DNA from 3 places in the Lentzea rhizosphaerae genome. Region 2 is predicted to be linked to each of the others. Evidence: predicted binding sites of a transcription regulator. Region 2 holds the regulator's gene; each other region holds the start of a gene.

Region 1 (6,315 bases), on a different contig from region 2:
GGACCAGGAGAGTTGGGGTGAGGTGTTGCCGCCCTCGAAGACCTGGGCTTCCGGGAGCTGCTTGCCGTCTTCTACGTCGGTGGACGTCACTGTGAACGTGCCCACCTTCGGGAGCAGCTGGTAGGGGTCGGGAGCGACTGGACGCTCAAGGCTCATCGGAACTCCTCCGTCTCGTGATCAGTTCGAGCCTATCCCCGTGCAACCATGAGTGCCTGCGCGACGTCTTTCGCGTGGAGGGGGATTCATCGATGTCCAGGTTGCGGCTTGTTGCTGCGTTTGCGTTGGTTGCCGGGATCGTGTCATGTGGACAGACGCCCGATGAGCAGCCCAGTGGCCCCGTTCTCACCACGGCGCCGCCTGCTACGTCTGCCACGCCTGAGAAGCCGAAGCGGATGTTCGAACCGGCCTATGCGTATGGAACGGTGCAGGCTCATGCTCCTGCGGTCGTGGACGGGATGGTGCCCGTCGTCACGCGCATTCCAACGGACAAGCCATATGTCTTCATCACGATCGACGACGGGGCTGTGCAGCATCCGAAGGCTCGTGAGCTGATGATCGAGGCCGGGGTGTGGCCTTCGGTGTTCCTCAACACGAAGTACGCGGAGGGGCACAAGGACTACTTCAAGGCCCTGCCGGTCACCGTGCACAGCCACACGTCCAACCACCCGAACCTGCTGGGCAAGCCGTACGAGTTCCAGAAGCAGGAGATCTGTGGCAACGCCGACTTCCTGGCTCAGGACTACGGCAAGCGGCCCACGTTGTTCCGGCCGCCGTTCGGCAACTACGACGCGACCACGCGCAAGGCTGCTGCCAGTTGCGGGTTCAAGGCGCTGGTCAACTGGACGGCCGCGGTCAACGACGGGCGAGTGCAGTTCCAGCAGGGGGACAAGCTCAAGCCCGGGGACATCGTGCTGATGCACTTCCGGACGACGTTCGTCGAGGACTTCACGGCGTTCTTGAACCGGGCCAAGCAAGATGGACTCACTCCAGTGCCACTGGAGGACTTTCTGGGGTAGTACGGCAACAGGGGGAAGGCATGAAGCGGATTGCAGCAGCGCTCCTCGCCGCTGGGGTGGCGTTGAGCATCGTTCCGGCGGCTTCTGCGGCTGAGTACGCGCAGCTCACCAACGTGCGGACTGGGCAGCACGCGACGTTCGACCGGGTCGTGTTCGACCTGACCGGTGGGCAGGTGCAGGACAGCGTTCAGTCGATCTCGGAGCCGGTGAGCTGCGGGTCGGGCAAGCCGATCTCGGCGCCTGGGGTCGAGTTCCTGGAGGTGCGGTTGACGCCCGCCGACGGGCACTCGTACACCGGGTCGCGGAAGCTCACGCCGGGCCTGCCGAACGTGAAGAGCGTGGTGTTCACGTGCGACTTCGAGGCTGACCTGTCGATCGCGATCGGGGTGGGGAAGGCGAGCCCGACGTACCGGGCCTACTACCTCACCAGCCCGCTGCGGTACGTGGTCGACATCGACCACTGACGCAACTGTGGCGCGCGCCACGCGTCTGTTCTTTCATCGAGTCGCCCTGAGAGGGGGCCAATGATGAGGAACAGACGCTTGGCCGCGTTGCTTCTGGCAGTGCTCGCGGTCTTCACGTTTGTCCCGATGGCGTCTGCGCAGACCACGCCGACGCTGTCGAACATCCGGACCGGCCTGCACACCGACTACAACCGGATCGTGCTGGACATGTCCGGCCTGCCCGCCGAGTACCGGCTCCGCGAGGTCTCCGGCGTGTCGGACTGCGGGTCCGGCAACCCGGTGTCCATGCCGGGCAGCAACGAGATCCTCGAAGTGGTCATGTTCGGTGCCGCCGCGCACGACGACAACGGGAATCCCACCTACACCGGGCCGCGGAACTTCACGCCGCCCAACCTCAACAACGTCCGCAGGGTCGCGCTGACGTGCGACTTCGAAGCGGTGCTCACCGTTGCCGTCGGGTACACCAACACCAGCTCGTGGCACCGGGTCTTCACGCTGACAAACCCGAACAGGGTCGTCATCGACATCGGTCTCTAGCAGCGAAAAGCCTCGTGGGGGCAGTAGTCGCCGCTACTGCCCCCACGAGGGGTCTTGCCGGGAACCGTTACGCCGCAACGGTCGCGACGGTCTCCTTCGAGAGCGCGTGCTCCAGGACCTCTGCCACGTCCGAGACGAAGTGCACGGTCAGCTGCTCACGCACCGACTCCGGCACGTCGTCCAGATCGGGCTCGTTGCGCTGAGGCAGCAGCACGGTCGTGATGCCCGCACGGTGCGCGGCGAGCAGCTTCTGCTTCACGCCGCCGATCGGCAGGACCCTGCCGGTCAACGAGATCTCGCCCGTCATTGCCACGTCCGAGCGCACCGGGCGGCCGGACAGCAGGGACGCGAGCGCCGTCGTCATCGTGACGCCCGCGGACGGGCCGTCCTTCGGCACCGCGCCCGCCGGGACGTGGATGTGCACACCCCGGTCGGCCAGTGCCGCGGCCTTGTCGTCGTGCGAACGCAGGTACGACAACGCGATCTGCGCGGACTCCTTCATCACGTCGCCAAGCTGGCCGGTCAGCGTGACGCCGGTCGAGCCGGTGTCCTTCGGGGCCAGCGAGGCCTCGATGAACAGGACGTCACCGCCGACGCCCGTGACGGCCAGACCCGTTGCCACGCCGGGAACCGAGGTGCGTTCGGCCGACTCGGGCGTGTTCTTCGGGCTTCCCAGGTACGACTTCAGCGACGGCTGGTCGACGGTGATCGGCAGCTCGGACTCGCCGAGCGCCACCTTCGCGGTCACCTTGCGCAGGATGCGCGCGAGGGCCCGTTCCAGCTGCCGCACACCGGCTTCCCGCGTGTACTCGCTCGCCAGCTGGTGCAGCGCGGGCTTGTCGAACGTGACGTCCTCAGACGCGAGGCCGGCGCGTTCGACCTGGCGCGGCAGCAGGTGGTCGCTCGCGATCGTGACCTTCTCGTCCTCGGTGTAGCCGTCGAGCTGCACCAGTTCCATGCGGTCGAGCAACGGCGCGGGGATCGACTCCAGCACGTTCGCGGTCGCGAGGAACACGACGTCCGAGAGGTCGAGCTCGACCTCCAGGTAGTGGTCGCGGAACGTGTGGTTCTGCGCCGGGTCCAGCACCTCGAGCAACGCCGCCGTGGGGTCGCCGCGGTAGTCGGAGCCGACCTTGTCGATCTCGTCGAGCAGCACGACCGGGTTCATCGAACCGGCTTCGCTGATCGCGCGGACGATCCGGCCCGGCAGCGCACCGACGTACGTGCGGCGGTGACCGCGGATCTCGGCCTCGTCGCGGACGCCACCGAGCGCCACGCGGACGAACTTGCGGCCCATCGCGCGTGCCACGGACTCGCCGAGCGAGGTCTTGCCGACGCCGGGAGGACCGACGAGGGCCAGCACGGCACCGGAACGACGTCCGCCGACGACACCCATGCCGCGGTCGGCACGACGCTTGCGGACGGCCAGGTACTCGGTGATGCGCTGCTTCACGTCGTCCAGGCCGGCGTGGTCCGCGTCGAGGACCTCGCGGGCGGCCTTGATGTCGTAGGCGTCCTCGGTCCGCTCGTTCCACGGCATCTCGAGGACGGTGTCGAGCCACGTCCGGATCCAGCCGACCTCAGGCGACTGCTCGGAAGTGCGCTCCAGCTTGTCGACCTCGGCCAGGGCGGCCTTGAGGACCTTCTCCGGCAGTTCGGCGGCCTCGACGCGCGCCCGGTAGTCCTCCTGCTCGGTGGCGGGCTTGCCGTCGAGCTCGGCCAGCTCCTTGCGGATCGCGGCCATCTGCTGGCGCAGCAGGAACTCCCGCTGCTGCTTCTCGACGCCTTCCTTGACGTCCTTCGCGATCGTCTCGTTGACGTCGAGCTCGGTCAGGTGCGCCTGACCCCACTCGACCAGCTTCTCCAGCCGGGTGGTGACGTCGGACGTCTCCAGCAGCCAGATCTTCTGCTTCTCGTCGAGGTAGGAGGCGTAACCGGCGAGGTCGGCCAGCGCCGACGGGTCGCTGATCTGCTGCACCGAGTCGACCATCTGCCACGCGCCGCGCGTCTGCAGGATGTTCGTGACGAGCGCGCGGTACTGCTTCGCGAGCTCACGGGTGCGGTCGGTGATCTCGGACTCGTCCGCGACCGTCGCGTTCACCCACAGCGCCGCACCCGGCCCCGTGGTGCCCGTGCCGATGCGCACGCGCTTGGTGCCGCGCACGACGGCGGCGCGCTCGCCACCGGGCAGACGACCGACCTGCTCGATCTCGGCCAGTGTGCCGACCGAGGCGTACTTCCCGTCCAGCCGCGGGACGAGCAGCACTTGATGATTTGCTGCGGTCGTGGCCGCGTCTACGGCCGCACGGGCCTCGGCGCTCGCGTCTGCACCGGAGATGCGGATCGGCACCACCATGCCGGGGAGCACCACGACGTCGTCCAGCGGCAGTACCGGCAGGGCCAGGGTTTCGCCCATCTCGTCATCCTCCAAAGTTGAGTCTGTATCGCTCAACCAACTGGAGCGTAGTGGTGTTCCCCTCTGGTGTTCGCTGTCAGCGAGCGGCCCCCGACCTGCAACACGATCGTGGGTCGCGCGTGTGGCGGTGGACACTCGTGTGCGCACGGGCGAGGATGCGCGCGTGATGGAAGAGCTGAAGTGGGTCCCGTCCACGGTCGACGTCACGCGCCCGAGCGTCGCGCGGATGTACGACTACTACCTGGGCGGCTCGCACAACTTCGAAGCCGACCGCGCCGCCGCCAAGCAGGTGGAGCAGATCTTCCCTGGCATCGCCCAGAGCGCCCAGGCGAACCGCTCGTTCCTGCGCAGGGTCGTCCGCCACCTTTCCGCCGAGGGCGTGGACCAGTTCCTCGACCTGGGCTCCGGCATCCCGACCGTGGGCAACGTCCACGAGATCGCCCAGCAGGCCAACCCGTCCGCGCGCGTGGTCTACGTCGACTACGAGCCGGTCGCCGTCTCGCACAGCAACGCCCTGCTGGCCGACAACCCGAACGCCACCGCGATCCTCGCCGACCTGCGCGCGACCTCCGCGGTGCTGGCAGGCGCCCGCGAGACGCTCGACTTCTCCCGCCCCGTCGGCGTCCTGATCATCGCCGCGCTGCACTTCGTCCCCGACTCCGACGACCCGTACGCCGCGGTCGCCGAGTACATGGCGGACCTCCCGTCCGGCTCGTACCTGGCCATCACCCACGCCACCTGGGACAGCCTCACCGAGCAGGAGGCCGCGGAGGCCAAGCAGGTCGCGCAGATCTACAGCAACTCGGACAACAAGCTCGCCATCCGCACGCACGCCGAGGTGAGCAGGTTCTTCGAGGGCCTGGACCTGCTGGAGCCGGGCATCGTCACGGTGGACGAGTGGCGCCCGGACTCCTTCGAGGACCACACGGGCATCTACGGCGCCGTCGCCCGCAAGCCCTGAAGCAGGCGGTCGCGGATCTCGTTCGTCTCGCGGTCGGTGAGGGTGCGCTCCGGCGCCCTCATCGTCACGCGGATGAGCACGTTCTTCTGGCCCGGCAAGGCTTCCAGGCGTTTCTGGACGTGCGCGGGCAGGTCTTCGGTCCTGGTTTCGCTCAGGATCTCGATCTCCTCGACCACGTCCTCCGGCACGAGCGCACGGATCCGGTCGCCCAGCGTCTCGACGTCGTCGTTCGCGCTCGCCATGACCGAGATGTCCCTGATGGCGGCCGGATGACGTGAGATCGGCCGGTACTCGGTGAGGTCCAGCATCTGGGTCGCGATGCGCGGATCCTCGTTGCGCAACAGGCGGATGTCGGGGATTCCCTTGCGCAGCATCAGAATCCGGTCCAGTCCGAGCCCCATCGCCAGCCCGTGCGGGTGGTGCTTCAACACGTGCCGCGCCGCCAGCCCGCACTCACCGATCTCTACCCACTGACCGTCCTGCTCGACGTCGATCTGCTTGCCGTGCGTGGTGTACGGGTGCTCCGCGTCGATCGTGCGGTAGCGCCTGCCGGGCAGAAGTGTCGTGACGACGCGGTCGATCAGGTCGTTCAGTTCTTCTCTCTCGTTGGAGATCCGCCAGACGTCGAGCTGGTGCGGCGTGCCGGTGTGCAGCCGGTCGACCGTGTCGCGGCGGTAGACGAGACCGGGGCACAGCAACGTCACGTCCGGGGTGGCGTCCTTGAGCGCGGGCGGAATCATCGCCGTGGTGTGGCTGCGCAACATGCACGTCTCGCTGACGTACCTGGTGTAGCGGGCGTCCCGGGTGATCGCGTCGGCCGGATAACCGAGGTGTTCGTAGTTGTGCTCGACCGGGACGAGCGGGTGGTGGCGGACCTGCCTCGGGTGGTCGAGGGCTGCTTCGAGGTCGGCGATCAGGTGC
Region 2 (6,315 bases):
ACCGCAAGTTCGGTGTCATCAACGTCCACTACGAAGCGGTCGGGACGGCACTGCTGTCCGCGGTGAAGAAGTTCGCCGGTGCTGCCTGGACGCCCAAGGTCGAGATGGCCTGGGCCGAGGCGTACACGTTGATGGCGCGGGCCATGCAGGAGGCCGCCGACGCCGACAACGGGCCCGCCTACTGGCACGCGACGGTGCTGGAGCACCAGCGCGTCTCGTGGGACCTGGCGGTCGTGCGGCTGCAGCCCGACCACCCGGTCAGCTACCGCGCCGGGCAGTACGTCAGCGTGGAGACGCCGCAGCGCAAGCGCTTGTGGCGGTACTACTCGCCGGCGAACGCCCCGCGTGAGGACGGCGTCATCGAGTTCCACATCCGGTCCGTGGACGGCGGCTGGGTGTCACGCTCGGTGGTCGGCCACACGCAGGCCGGTGACACCTGGCGCATCGGTCCGCCGATGGGACGTCTCTCGGTCGACCGCACGTCCGGGTCGGACATCCTGATGGTGGCCGGCGGCACCGGTGTCGCGCCGATGCACGCGATCATCGACGAGATGGCGCAGTACGGCGAGAACCCCCGCGTGCACCTGTTCTACGGCGGCCGCACCCGCGAGGACCTCTACGACCTGGACAACCTGCAACGCATCGCGACCACGAACCCGTGGCTCACGGTCGTGCCGGTGCTGGAGTCGGACCCCGGTGTCCGGGGCGTCGAGCAGGGCAGTCTGGCCGACGTGGTCACCCGCTACGGAGCGTGGGAGGACCGCGACGTCCTGGTCTGCGGCAGCCCGGCCATGATCAGGTCCACCGTGTCCCGCATGCTGGTCGCCGGAACTCCTCTCGACCGGATCAAGTACGACCCGTTCACGCTGGACTAAACTCGGCACGTCCGCGACTGGCGTGCCGAGGGTGGAAGTGACCACCGGGAAGCGACCTGCCGAGAGCACCGAACGCCTGGGTGCCCGGTGTGGAGTCGCGCTGTGCTCGCTGAGACAGATCCCGCCGTGTTCGCGCTGATCAACGCCGAGGCCGACCGCCAGGCCCGGAAGCTGCGCATGATCGCGTCCGAGAACGACGTGTCCGCCGCCGTGCTCGAAGCAACAGGCTCGGTGCTGACCAACAAGTACTCCGAGGGCTACCCCGGCAAGCGGTACTACGAGGGCCAGCAGGTCGTCGACCAGGTCGAACAGCTCGCGATCGACCGGGCGAAGGCCCTGTTCGGCGTGGACCACGCGAACGTCCAGCCGCTCTCCGGCGCCCCCGCCAACCTCGCCGTGTACCTGGCGTTCCTGTCGCCGGGCGACACCGTCATGGGCATGTCGCTCCCGATGGGCGGCCACCTCACGCACGGCTGGAGCGTGTCCGCCACCGGCAAGTGGTTCCGCGCGGTCCAGTACGACGTCCGCAAGGACACCGGCGTCGTCGACATGGACGAGGTCCGCGCCCTCGCCCTGGCCGAACGCCCGAAGGTGATCTTCTGCGGTGGCACGGCGATCCCGCGCACGATCGACTTCCCGGCCTTCGCCACGATCGCCAGGGAGATCGACGCGGTCCTGGTCGCCGACATCGCGCACATCGCCGGCCTCGTCGCAGGCGGCGCGCACCCCAGCCCGGTCGGACACGCGTCGGTGGTCACCACGACCACGCACAAGACGCTGCGCGGCCCACGCGGCGCGATGATCCTTTGCGACGCCGAGCACGCGAAGGCGATCGACCGCGCCGTGTTCCCCGGTCTGCAGGGCGGCCCGCACGACCACACGACCGCCGCGATCGCCGTGGCACTGCACGAGGCAGCCCAGCCGGAGTTCCGCGAGTACGCGCACACGATCGTCGCGAACGCCCGCGCCCTGGCCGACGCGCTGCTGGAGCGCGGCTTCGACCTGGTGTCCGGCGGCACCGACAACCACCTGATCCTGATCGACCTGACCTCGAAGCTCCTCGGCGGCAAACCCGCGGCCCGAGCCCTGGACCGAGCGGGCATCGAACTCAACTACAACGCCGTCCCGTACGACACCCGCAAGCCGTTCGACCCGTCCGGCATCCGCCTGGGCACGGCAGGCATCACGACCCGCGGCCTCAAGCCGGGCCAGATGCCGCTGATCGCCGACTGGATCGACCGCGCGATCGCCGCCCACGACAACGACCAGGCCCTGGACCGCATCGCCACCGAGGTAGAGGACCTACTCAGCACCCTCTAACGCGGCAGCCGCGGCAGCCACCTCCTCGAGCGCCGGGCGGGCGACGTCAGCGAAGTCCCCGCCGGCCTCGAGCCACCGCCCGTAGGCGATCCGCAGGGCCAAAACCCCCAGCTCAGCAGCCACAGCCGCCTCGACCTCCTGCACCCCCCGCAGCAGCAGCCCGTCCTTGATCACGCCGGAGAACCCGGCCATCTTCAACGCGTCCCGCTCCCGCAACTCGGCGTTGGCCGCAATCACCGCAAGCCGCCGAGGCCCGTTGGCCCGCCGCGAGTCGGTGAACGTGACACCGATGGCCACAAGCGCCCCCTCGACCGCCTTCAACGCCCCGGCAGACGCAGGCGTCCCCTCGATCCCAGCAGCGATCAGCGAGACCAACTCGTCCTGCCCGCCGAACAAGACCTCGCGCTTGTCCCGGAAGTGCCGGAAGAACGTGCTCTTGGTGAGCCCCGCACGCTCAGCGATCTGAGCCACGCCGGTGTTCTCGTAGCCCTGCTCACCGAACAGGTCGAGCGCGGCGACCATCAACCGCTCCCGCGCCTCAGGCTCCCATCGACCCATGGCTCACATCCTAAGTGATGCGACTAAGTCCCATCACTCTGCTACGTTGATGAGACCAAGTCCCATCACTTCTGAGGAGAACCATGAAGGTCTTCGTCACGGGCGCCAGCGGCCACGTCGGCTCAGCCCTCGTCCCAGAACTGCTTCAGGCAGGCCACCAGGTAACCGGCCTGGCCCGCTCAGACACCTCGGCCGCCAAGCTGGAAGCGCAGGGCGCCACCGTTCAGCGCGGCGATCTGGACGACCTGGAGGGGCTGCGCAAAGGCGCGGCAGAGGCAGACGCCGTGATCCACCTGGCGTTCAAGCACGAGGAGATGTTCGCGGGCGACTACGCCGGCGCGTCCGCCGCCGACCTCGCAGTGGTCCGCGCGTTCATCGACGAACTGTCCGGCACCGGCAAGGCCCTGATCGGCACCGGCGGCACACTTTCCTACTCAGGCCTGGGCCACACCGCCACCGAGGACGAGCGCGTCCCCGACGACCACAGCCGAGGCACCGCGCGGAACCTCATCATCGACGCCTCAGACCTACGGGGCGCAGTCGTAGTCCTGCCACCGACCGTCCACAGTGAACTCGACAGGGCAGGCTTCATCCCACTGCTGGTCAAAACCGCCCGCACCACCGGCGTGTCCGGCTACCCAGGCGACGGCACGAACCGCTGGTCGGCAACGCACACCCTCGACGCAGCACGGCTCTACCGCTTAGCCGTGGAGAAGGCCCCCGCAGGCTCCGTGCTGCACGCGGTAGCCGAGGAAGCCGTGACACTGCGGGAGATCGCCGAGGTCATCGGGCAAAAGCTGAACGTGCCGGTCGAAAGCGTTCCAGCAGAACACTTCGGCCCACTCGCAACCATGGTGGCACGTGACGCACCCACGTCCGGTGCGCGCACGAAGGCGTTGCTGGGCTGGGAGCCGAAGGGCCCGAGCCTCCGGGAGGACCTGGAGTCCGGCTTCTACTCCGAACAGTCCTGATCACCTCAGCCCCGCCGCCGCGCGCTCTGCCGCCCACAGCACTGTCGGCCACGGCGTCTGCAAGTACTACCAACCCAACATCAACAAGCCTGTAACTACACCCATCCTGTTCGGTGTCCGTCGAACAGGATGGGTGTAGTTACAGGCGATTTGATCATGAGTTGGTGGTACTTGCAGACGCCTCAAAGCCAACAGGGAGTGGGTCACCTGATCGGTAGAACCCAACGTGATCAGCACCCCCGGCAAGATCACTTGCGCGGCTTGGGCTTCCACACCACCAACGCGGTCTCCTGGCGGATCGGGACCAGGTCCCGCCGGTAGGACGCGTGCACGGCGGCAGCCGTGGAGTCGGCGACCGCCAACGCCTGCGCCAACTCCTGCTGAAGCTCGGCGACCCGCGACCGCAACGCCTCGACCTGGTTCTCGAGCTCGATGATCCGCTTGATCCCAGCGAGATTGACGCCCTCGTCCTGCGACAACCGTTGCACCTCACGCAGCAGCACGATGTCGCGCATCGAGTACCGCCGCCCACCACCCGAGGTGCGCCCAGGCGAGACGAGCCCCATCCGGTCGTACGAGCGCAACGTCTGCGCGTGCAGCCCGGACAGCTGCGCCGCCACCGAGATCACGAAGAACGGCGTGTCCTCGTCGGTCCCAGGAGGGAACGGAAAACTCACCGGAACTCACCGTCCTTCAAGCAGCGCGTTCAGATCACCGCGCGGGTCGTGGTCCTTCGTCACGTCCGCGTACGCCTCCAGGGCCTTGCGGGCCTCGGAGGAAAGGTTGTTCGGCACCGCGACCTCCAGGGTGATCAGCAGATCACCGGAGGTGCCGTCCCGCTTGGTGATGCCCTTGCCCCTGGCCCGCAGCACTCGCCCGGAGGCGGTGCCGGCGGGCACCTTCAAGGTCACCTTGCCGTCCAGGGTCGGGACGGTCAACGTCGTTCCCAGCGCCAGCTCCGAGAACGTCATCGGGGCCGTCAGCGTCAGGTCGTTGCCCTGCCGGCCGAACACGCTGTGCGGGTTCACGTGCACGCGCACGAACAGGTCGCCGGACGGGCCGCCGTTCCGGCCCGGTTCGCCTTGTCCTGCAAGGCGGATTCGCTGGCCGTCGTCCACGCCTGACGGGATGCGCACGGTCAGCGTGCGGGTGCGGGTGCTGACGCCGTCGCCGCCGCACTCGGGGCACGGGTCGTCGATGATCCGGCCGGTGCCGCGGCAGTCGCGGCACGGCTCGCTGAACGCGAAGGCGCCCTGCGAGCGGGTCACCAGGCCGGAGCCCGAGCACGTCGCGCAGACGTGCGGGGTGGTGCCGGGCTTGGCGCCGGAACCGTTGCACGTGGTGCAGGCGGCGGGGGAGGACAGGCGCAGCGGCACTGTCGCGCCGCGGACCGCCTCGGTGAAGTCGATGCGAACGTCGGTCTCGACGTCCTCGCCGCGGCGCGGGCGGGTCGCGGAACCGGTGCCGCCGCCGCGCCGGTTGAACAGGCCGCCGAGCAGGTCGCCCAGGCCGCCGCCACCGGTGCCCTGCGCGGCGCGGCCGAACAGGTCGTTCACGTCGAAGCCGCCGGAGCCGAAGCCACCGCCGGGGAAGCCTCCGCCGCCCGCGAACAGGCGGCGGGCCTCGTCGTACTGCTTGCGCTTGGCGGGGTCCGACAGCACGCCGTAGGCCTCGGAGACCGCCTTGAAGCGGGCCTCGGCCTTGGCGTCGCCGGGGTTCGCGTCGGGGTGCAGCTCGCGGGCGAGCTTGCGGTACGACTTCTTGATCTCGTCCGCCGACGCGTCGGAGGAGACGCTCAGCTCGCGGTAGAAGTCCTTTTCGATCCAGTCCCTAGCACTCACCGGACGTCTCCTCCTCTCGTCAGTTCTCTTCGGCCTGAGGTGCGGCGGCAGGCTCGTGGTCCGTCACCGCGACGAGCGCGGGCCGGACGAGCTTGTCGCCGAACGTGTAGCCGCGACGCAGGACCGCGGTGACGGTCGGACCGTCGACGTCCGGGGACGTGCTGTGCTGCACGGCCTCGTGCACCGACGGGTCGAACGCCTCGCCCTCGTGCGCGAACGGCTCCAGGCCGGTCTTCTGCAACGTGGACACGAGCTTGTCCGCCACCGCCTTGAACGCGCCGGTCAGGTCGCCGTGCGCGGCGGCCCTCTCGACGTCGTCCAGCACCGAGAGGAGCTCGGCGGCCACGGACGCCTTCGCGTTGTTGATCACCGCTTCCCGGTCGCGTTCCACCCGCTTGCGGTAGTTCGCGTACTCGGCGGTGAGCCGCTGGAGGTCGGCGGTGCGCTCGTCGAGCTGGGTCTTCAGCTCGGCGGCCACCTCGTCCACGACCTCGGCGACCAGGGGTTCGTCAGCCGGAGCAGCACCTTCCTCGGCAGCGTGGGCCGGCGGCCGGACCTCACCCGTCTCGGGGTCGATCCGGCGCCGGTCGTTCACGACTACCTGAGGCTGCTCCTCGTCAGGGGCGGCGTGCCTCGGTTCGGTCACTTCTTCTTTTCCTCGTCCACGATCTCGGCGTCCACGATGTCGTCGTCGGCGGCCTTGGCACCGGCACCCGCGGCACCCGGCGCGTCAGCACCAGGGGCCTCGGC
Region 3 (6,315 bases), 940 kb from region 2:
AAGACCGGTCGTGAGTCGGTCGCGGACGGCGAGGTCAAGTCCTACGAGATCGACGTGAAGCCCGGTGCGACGCAGCTGGTCGCCACCATCGGCAACCCGTCCGACGGTGGTGCCGACCTCGACCTGACCGTCCTCAACTGCACGGCGGGCCCCTGCGTGGCCGCCGGTCAGTCCGCTGACGGCGACTCGGAGGAGTCGGTGACGATCAACAACCCGGCCGCCGGCAAGTGGGTCGTGCAGGTCGACGGCTACGCGGTGCCCACGGGCTCCACGCAGTACGACTACATCGACGTCTTCAACGCCGCCGGTCTCGGCACGCTGACCGTGACCGACACCAACGCGGAACGGGCCGCCGGTGCGTCCTGGACCGTGCCGGGCACCATCACCCCGCTCGCTGCGCCGGCCGCCGGCCGCGTGCTGCGCGGTGTGCTCGAGGTGCGCACGGCGGACGAGAACGTCGTCGGCAACGGCGCCGTGATCGTCCAGACGGTCAGCTAGTCAAAAACGATGAACGGCGCTTTTGTCCACCTCAGGTGGACAAAAGCGCCGTTCATGGTTCAGGGAGCTTGTTGCCCAGCGGTTCGTCCAGATCCACTTTGGACACGCCGGTGATGAGGTACGCGTCTTCCACCTTGTCCACCGGCATCTCGGCCCGCAGGTAGCCGATTCTGGGATCACGCGACTCGACGGTCGCGCCCAGCTTCCTCAGTGCCTGCTCGACCTCCCCGTCGCGTCCCGGGTGCACGGAGATCATCAGTGGCACGGTGAGGTAGCCGTCGCGTTTCGCCTGCTCGAGCCGGGCCTTGTCCGGCTTTGCTGAAGACACGGTCGGGACCTCCGAGGACAACACAGTCGGCGCGAGGAGCCCGTTCGTACCACAGCTTCCGAGTGCCAGCGCGCAGAACGCGACGGCGAGCGGTCTTCTCATGTGGCTAGGACGGAGCGGGCTCCGTGAGGGGTTGCATCTTCGTTTCCGGGACCGCGAACATCAGCACGACCACACCGCCCACCACCACGACACCGATCACCGCGAACGTGAGCGGCAGGCCGAGGACCGGCCAGAGGATCGCGCCGAACAGCACCGGAACGAACCCTGCCCCGATCCGGCTGATCGTCGACGCCCAGCCGAAGCCGCTGGCCCGCAGGTGCGTCGGGTACAGCTCCGGCGCGAGCGCGTACAGCGCCGGGATCGCGATCTGGATCAGCGCCCCGTAGAGCGTGATCCACGCCTTCGCGGCCGTGTCGACGTTGATCTGCACCGCGAACATGACCAGGGCCACCGACGCGAGCGGCGCCGTCACCGCGATGACCCACTTGCGCCCGAACACGTCCACCAGCCAGGCGCTGATCAGCGCGGCCACCACGCCGACCGCCACGGTGCCCGTCGTGACCATGAACGCCGCGTACGTCCCGTACCCCTGCGCCTTGAGGATGCTCGGCAGCCACGTGACGGCGCCGTAGTACAGCAGGAAGACGGCGAGGAACATCAGCCACATCGCGCCGGTGCGCCGAGGGTCGAACCGCCAGATCTCTTTGAGCTGCGAGAACATCGTCCTGGGGGAGAGGCGCTGGAGCTGTTTGGGGTCGGGAAGCCGCCAGTCCTCCCGCGGCGCTCCGGTCTTGGCCACCAGGTCGTCGATGACCTTCTTGGCCTCTTCGGGGCGCCCCTTGGCGACCAGGAACATCGGCGACTCGGGAACGCTGCGCCGGATCCAGAACAGCAGCAGCGCGGGCAGCACCATCGTGAGCATCAGGAGCCGCCAGCTGCCCAGACCGGCGAGAAAGGCCGCGGTCAGCCCGCACAGCGTCGCACCGAGCGGCCAGAACCCGTCCATGGCCGCCAGCACCCTGCCTCTGACCTTCGCGGGCGTGAACTCGCCGACCAGCGCGAAGTCCACCGGGATGCACCCGCCGAGCCCGACGCCGGCGAGGAACCGGAACACGCAGAACGTCACGAAGTCCTGCGACGCCGCGCCCGCCACCGTGAACAGCGAGAACATCAGGATCGTGAGGCTGAACGCCTTCTTGCGCCCGATGGTGTCCGCAATCGCACCCCACGCGAACGCGCCGACCGCCATCCCGATCAGGTTGGCGGTGCCGACCCACCCGCGTTCGCCGAGGCTGAGTCCCCACTCCGCGCTGACCAGCGGGATCAGAAAGGCGTTGAGCGTGACGTCCCAGGCGTCGAACAGGAACCCGAGCCCGCCGATGATGAAGATCGTCCCCTGCGCCCGCCACCGCCACGGCAGGCTCTGCACGACCTGATCGCCGGTCCTCATGCGCCCAGTGTGGGGCAACGCGCTACTGCCTGGGGCCCGCAAACGCTTGTTCCCGCAACGCCCCGTCCGCGCTCTCACCGAACACCCGAGCGTCCGTGTGCTGGTCACCGGCGGGCTGCTGCCGTGCGGCCCGCGTTACGGTCCGCGTCCGCACCTGCGGCAACGCCCCGTCGTGGTACCGCTGCACCCAGTCGACCAGGTGCTCGCGGGTGAGGCACCGCAGGTCCCACAACTTCCCGGCGTCGGCCGCGCTCACCAGCGCCCTGAGGCGCACGAAACCCTGGGTCGCGGACGTCACCTGCAACACGGACACCCGCCCGTCCCACAGGTCGCTGCCCTCCAGCATGGACCGCATCTCCTGCCGCATCGCCTCGACCGGCACCGTCCAGTCCAGATCGAGCTCGACGGTCCCCAGCAGCGCGGACTGCGTGCGCGTCCAGTTCTCGAACGGCGTCTTGAGGAAGTAGGAGGTCGGCAGCACGAGCCGCCGGTCGTCCCACAGGTGCAGCACCACGTACGTCAGCGTGATGTCCTCGACCCGCCCCCACTCGCCTTCGACCACGACGACGTCGTCGAGCCGCACGGCGTCGCTGAACGCGATCTGCATCCCCGAGATCACGTTGCCCAGCAACGACTGCGCCGCCAACGCCGCCACTGCACCGATCACAGCCGCACTGGCCAGCACGGTCGACCCGACGGCCCGAGCCCCGGGAAAGGTCATCAGGATGGCCCCGACCGCCAGCACGCCGATGATCACCAGCGCCAGCCGCCGCACGAGCGTGACCTGCGTGTGCACGCGCCGCGCGTGCCGGTTGTCCGTGACGTCCGTGCGAATCCGCGACAGCGAGATGTCCACGAGCGTGCTGATGAGAGCTGAAAGCAGCCACGCACCGGCCAGGATCAACGCGATGCCCAGCGCGTGCAGGGCGATGGGGGCGTCGACCGGGTAGGCGCTCAGGCTTATCTGGGCGGCCAGCAACGCTCCGAACACCTGGCCCGGCCGGTACATCTTCCCGCTGTGGGTGAAGCGGCGCACCAGCCGGTGGATCACCTCCACCGCGAGCAGTGCGAAGGCCACGGAACAGCCCATGACGACGAACAGCACGTTCCCTCCTTCCGGTATCGGGACGGGGTACCCGGCGTCTGGGGACCGGAACACCATGAGCCGGGTCACGGAGAACAGCGTTGCCATCCAGGTTTGAGTCACTTAGACTCAAACCATGCTCACGACAGCCGAGGCCCTGGAACTGGTGGAACGCGCCGCGTCAGCCGAAGCGCTCTTCGGCCCGCGCACCACCGATCCGGCCAGGAGCAGGCAGGCGCGACGCCTGTACCACGCGCTGGCCTCGGTGCTGCACCCCGACGTGGTCGGACCGCACGACACGAGGGCGCACGCGGCGTCGGCCGAGCTGACCCGCCTGCACCACGAGTGGGTGCACGGCGCGGTCGTCGAGTTGAGGACGAAGACCGGCGTGTACCGCATCGGGGAACCGTTCGCGGTCGGCAGCATCGCCAACCTGTACGAGGCGGACGGTCCGCACGTGGTCAAGGTGGTGCGCGACCCGGCCCTCAACCCGTTGCTGCACGGCGAATGGCTGGCGCTGAGGGCGTTGGAGTCCTTCACCGACCGGAACCAGTGGTTGCGCCCGTTCTACCCGCGGTTGCTCGACACGTCGGGCGCCGTCGCCAAGGGTTCGCGCGCCTTCACGGTGCTCGAACCCCTGCTTGACGGCTTCGTGACGCTCGCGGACGTCCGGCGCGCGTTCCCGGACGGCCTGGACGGCCGGGACTACGCGTGGATGCATCGCAGGTTGCTCAAAGCGCTGGCCGGCGCGCACCAGATCGGGCTGGTGCACGGGGCCGTCACCGCCGAGAACGTCATGGTGCACCCGGAACAGCACGGCATCGTGCTGGCCGGCTGGTCGTTCGCCGTCGAGGAGGGACAACGGCTCCTCGCGACGAGCCGCACCATCTCCTATCCGCCGGAAGTCGTTGCGCAGCAACCGGTCACGGCTGCGACGGACGTCCACATGGCACACACGCTGATGCTCGACCTCCTGGGGGACGGCGAACACCGGCAGCGAGCCTTCGCTCGCGGGTGCCTGCAGGAACACCAGGAACGGCGGCCCGACGTCGTCGACCTGATCGAGGAGTACGACGACCTCCTCGAAGACCTCTACGGCGCACGGCGCTTCCGCCCGTTCGCCCTTCCTCAGACAGGAGAATGACCATGGGACACGGCAGGTGGGACGACAACGCCTACGCCGCGGCGAAGACCTTCCGCGCGGCCAAGGGCATCGCGGACTTCGGCTACACCGCGTCGATGAAGTCGACGCCCGCCGCGAGCTGGAAGGCCGCGCCGTCGCTGGACCCGCTGGGCGTGGGGTTCCGCGAGTGCCGCGACTCGCCCGACCACGCCGACTCGACACCGATCGCGGTGCTGTTCGACGTGACCGGGTCGATGGGCGCGGTGCCGCGGATCATGCAGGGCAAGCTCGGCAAGCTGCACGGGTTGTTGCAGCGCAAGGGATACCTCGCCGACCCGCAGGTGATGTTCGGCGGCATCGGTGACGCCGACAGCGACCGCGTGCCGCTGCAGGTCGGGCAGTTCGAGTCGGACAACCGCATGGACGAGCAGCTGCGGGACATCTTCCTCGAAGGCAACGGTGGTGGGCAGAAGAGCGAGTCGTACGAGCTGGCGGCGTACTTCATCGCGCGGCACGTCGTCACCGACGCCTGGCAGAAGCGCGGCCGCAAGGGCTACCTGTTCATCATCGGCGACGAGCTGAACAAACCGCGGCTGGAGGCCAGGCACATCCGCCGCGTCATCGGTGACGAGGTCAACCAGGACATCGACCCGGTGTCGGTGTACCGCGAGCTCGCCCGCAAGTGGCACGTGTACTTCATCCTGCCGAACCAGTCGTCTTACTTCCACGACGACAGCATCGGTGAGCACTGGCGTTCGATCCTCGGGCAGAACTTCCTCAAGCTCGACGACCCCGGCGCGGTGTGCGAGCTGATCGCCGCGACGATCGGCGTCGAGGAGAGCGTGGTCGATCTCGGCCAGGCCCTGGTGGACCTCGCCGAGATCGGCTCGGTCGCCGAGAGCGAGGCCGTCGGCAAGGCGCTGGCCACGGTCGGCGCGCGCTCGCTGACGGCGTCGGGCGCCCCGCTGAGCATCGACGGCCCTGACGACGTGGCGCTCACGTGATGAGCGGGGAGCACGTCATCGTGGTCGGGCTGGGGTTCGGCGACGAGGGCAAGGGAGCGGTGGTCGACGCGCTGTGCGCGGACGGGCCGGTGTCGGCGGTCGTGCGGTTCAACGGGGGAGCGCAGGCCGCGCACAACGTGGTCGTCGACGGCCGGCACCACACGTTCAGCCAGTTCGGGTCCGGCACGCTCGCGGGTGTGCCGACCTGGCTCTCCCGTCACGTGCTCGTCGAGCCGATCGCCCTCGCGACCGAGTCGCGCGAGCTGGAGGCCATCGGTGTCGCCGACCCGCTCTCGCTGCTGTCGGTCGACGCCGGTGCCCTGCTCACGACGCCGTTCCACGTGGCCGCGAACCGGGCGCGGGAGACCGCCAGGGGCGCCGACCGGCACGGGTCGTGCGGGAAGGGGATCGGGGAGACCGTCTGGTACGGGCTCCTCGGCGACCGGGGGGCGGTGCGGGGCGAGGTGGTCGAGGAGCAGCAGGTGCTCGGCGACCCCGGCCCCGCACCGAGGGTCGGCGACTGCCTGGATCCGCGGGCGCTGCGGCGGAAGCTGGACGTGCTCGCCCGGTTCTACGAGCCGCTGACCGGTGAGGTCGGCGGCGTGGACGACCTCGTCGCGCTCTACACCTCGTTCGCGGACGCGGTTCGGATCACGACCGGTGACGAGGCCGGGCGGCTCGCCGACACCGGACGGCTCGTCTTCGAGGGCGCGCAGGGCGTCCTGCTCGACGAGACCCACGGCTTCCACCCGCACACGACGTGGTCCACGGTCACGCCACGCAACGCGCGGGAGCTGCTCGCCGGTCGTCCCGCCCGCGTGATCG

The links. Region 2 encodes HspR, which represses chaperone genes until heat shock. Its sites were predicted from a motif close to ANNTTGAGTNNNNNNNACTCAANNT; they were not measured.
Region 1: the regulator HspR is predicted to act here: its motif matches at 4,448-4,472, upstream of lon (endopeptidase La).
Region 3: the regulator HspR is predicted to act here: its motif matches at 3,475-3,499, upstream of ACFOWZ_RS08610 (adenylate cyclase).

Annotation. Positions count from the first base shown of each region.
Region 1 is NZ_JBHRZI010000015.1:396,902-403,216, reverse strand. Features, by position in the region: gene ACFOWZ_RS18840 (YbhB/YbcL family Raf kinase inhibitor-like protein) at 1-156, opposite strand, end outside; gene ACFOWZ_RS18835 (polysaccharide deacetylase family protein) at 456-1,016, shown strand; gene ACFOWZ_RS18830 (AMIN-like domain-containing (lipo)protein) at 1,037-1,480, shown strand; gene ACFOWZ_RS18825 (AMIN-like domain-containing (lipo)protein) at 1,607-2,017, shown strand; gene lon (endopeptidase La) at 2,085-4,433, opposite strand; gene ACFOWZ_RS18815 (SAM-dependent methyltransferase) at 4,600-5,394, shown strand; gene srmL (PheS-related mystery ligase SrmL) at 5,367-6,315, opposite strand, start outside.
Region 2 is NZ_JBHRZI010000011.1:1,203,720-1,210,034, forward strand. Features, by position in the region: gene ACFOWZ_RS13510 (FAD-binding oxidoreductase) at 1-875, shown strand, start outside; ZMP/ZTP riboswitch at 879-964, shown strand; gene ACFOWZ_RS13515 (serine hydroxymethyltransferase) at 978-2,195, shown strand; gene ACFOWZ_RS13520 (TetR/AcrR family transcriptional regulator) at 2,178-2,753, opposite strand; gene ACFOWZ_RS13525 (SDR family oxidoreductase) at 2,837-3,724, shown strand; gene ACFOWZ_RS13530 (heat shock protein transcriptional repressor HspR) at 3,973-4,401, opposite strand; gene dnaJ (molecular chaperone DnaJ) at 4,408-5,565, opposite strand; gene grpE (nucleotide exchange factor GrpE) at 5,585-6,211, opposite strand; gene dnaK (molecular chaperone DnaK) at 6,208-6,315, opposite strand, start outside.
Region 3 is NZ_JBHRZI010000011.1:265,262-271,576, reverse strand. Features, by position in the region: gene ACFOWZ_RS08630 (S8 family serine peptidase) at 1-498, shown strand, start outside; gene ACFOWZ_RS08625 (hypothetical protein) at 551-826, opposite strand; gene ACFOWZ_RS08620 (MFS transporter) at 933-2,279, opposite strand; gene ACFOWZ_RS08615 (mechanosensitive ion channel family protein) at 2,302-3,384, opposite strand; gene ACFOWZ_RS08610 (adenylate cyclase) at 3,500-4,507, shown strand; gene ACFOWZ_RS08605 (hypothetical protein) at 4,510-5,490, shown strand; gene ACFOWZ_RS08600 (adenylosuccinate synthetase) at 5,490-6,315, shown strand, end outside.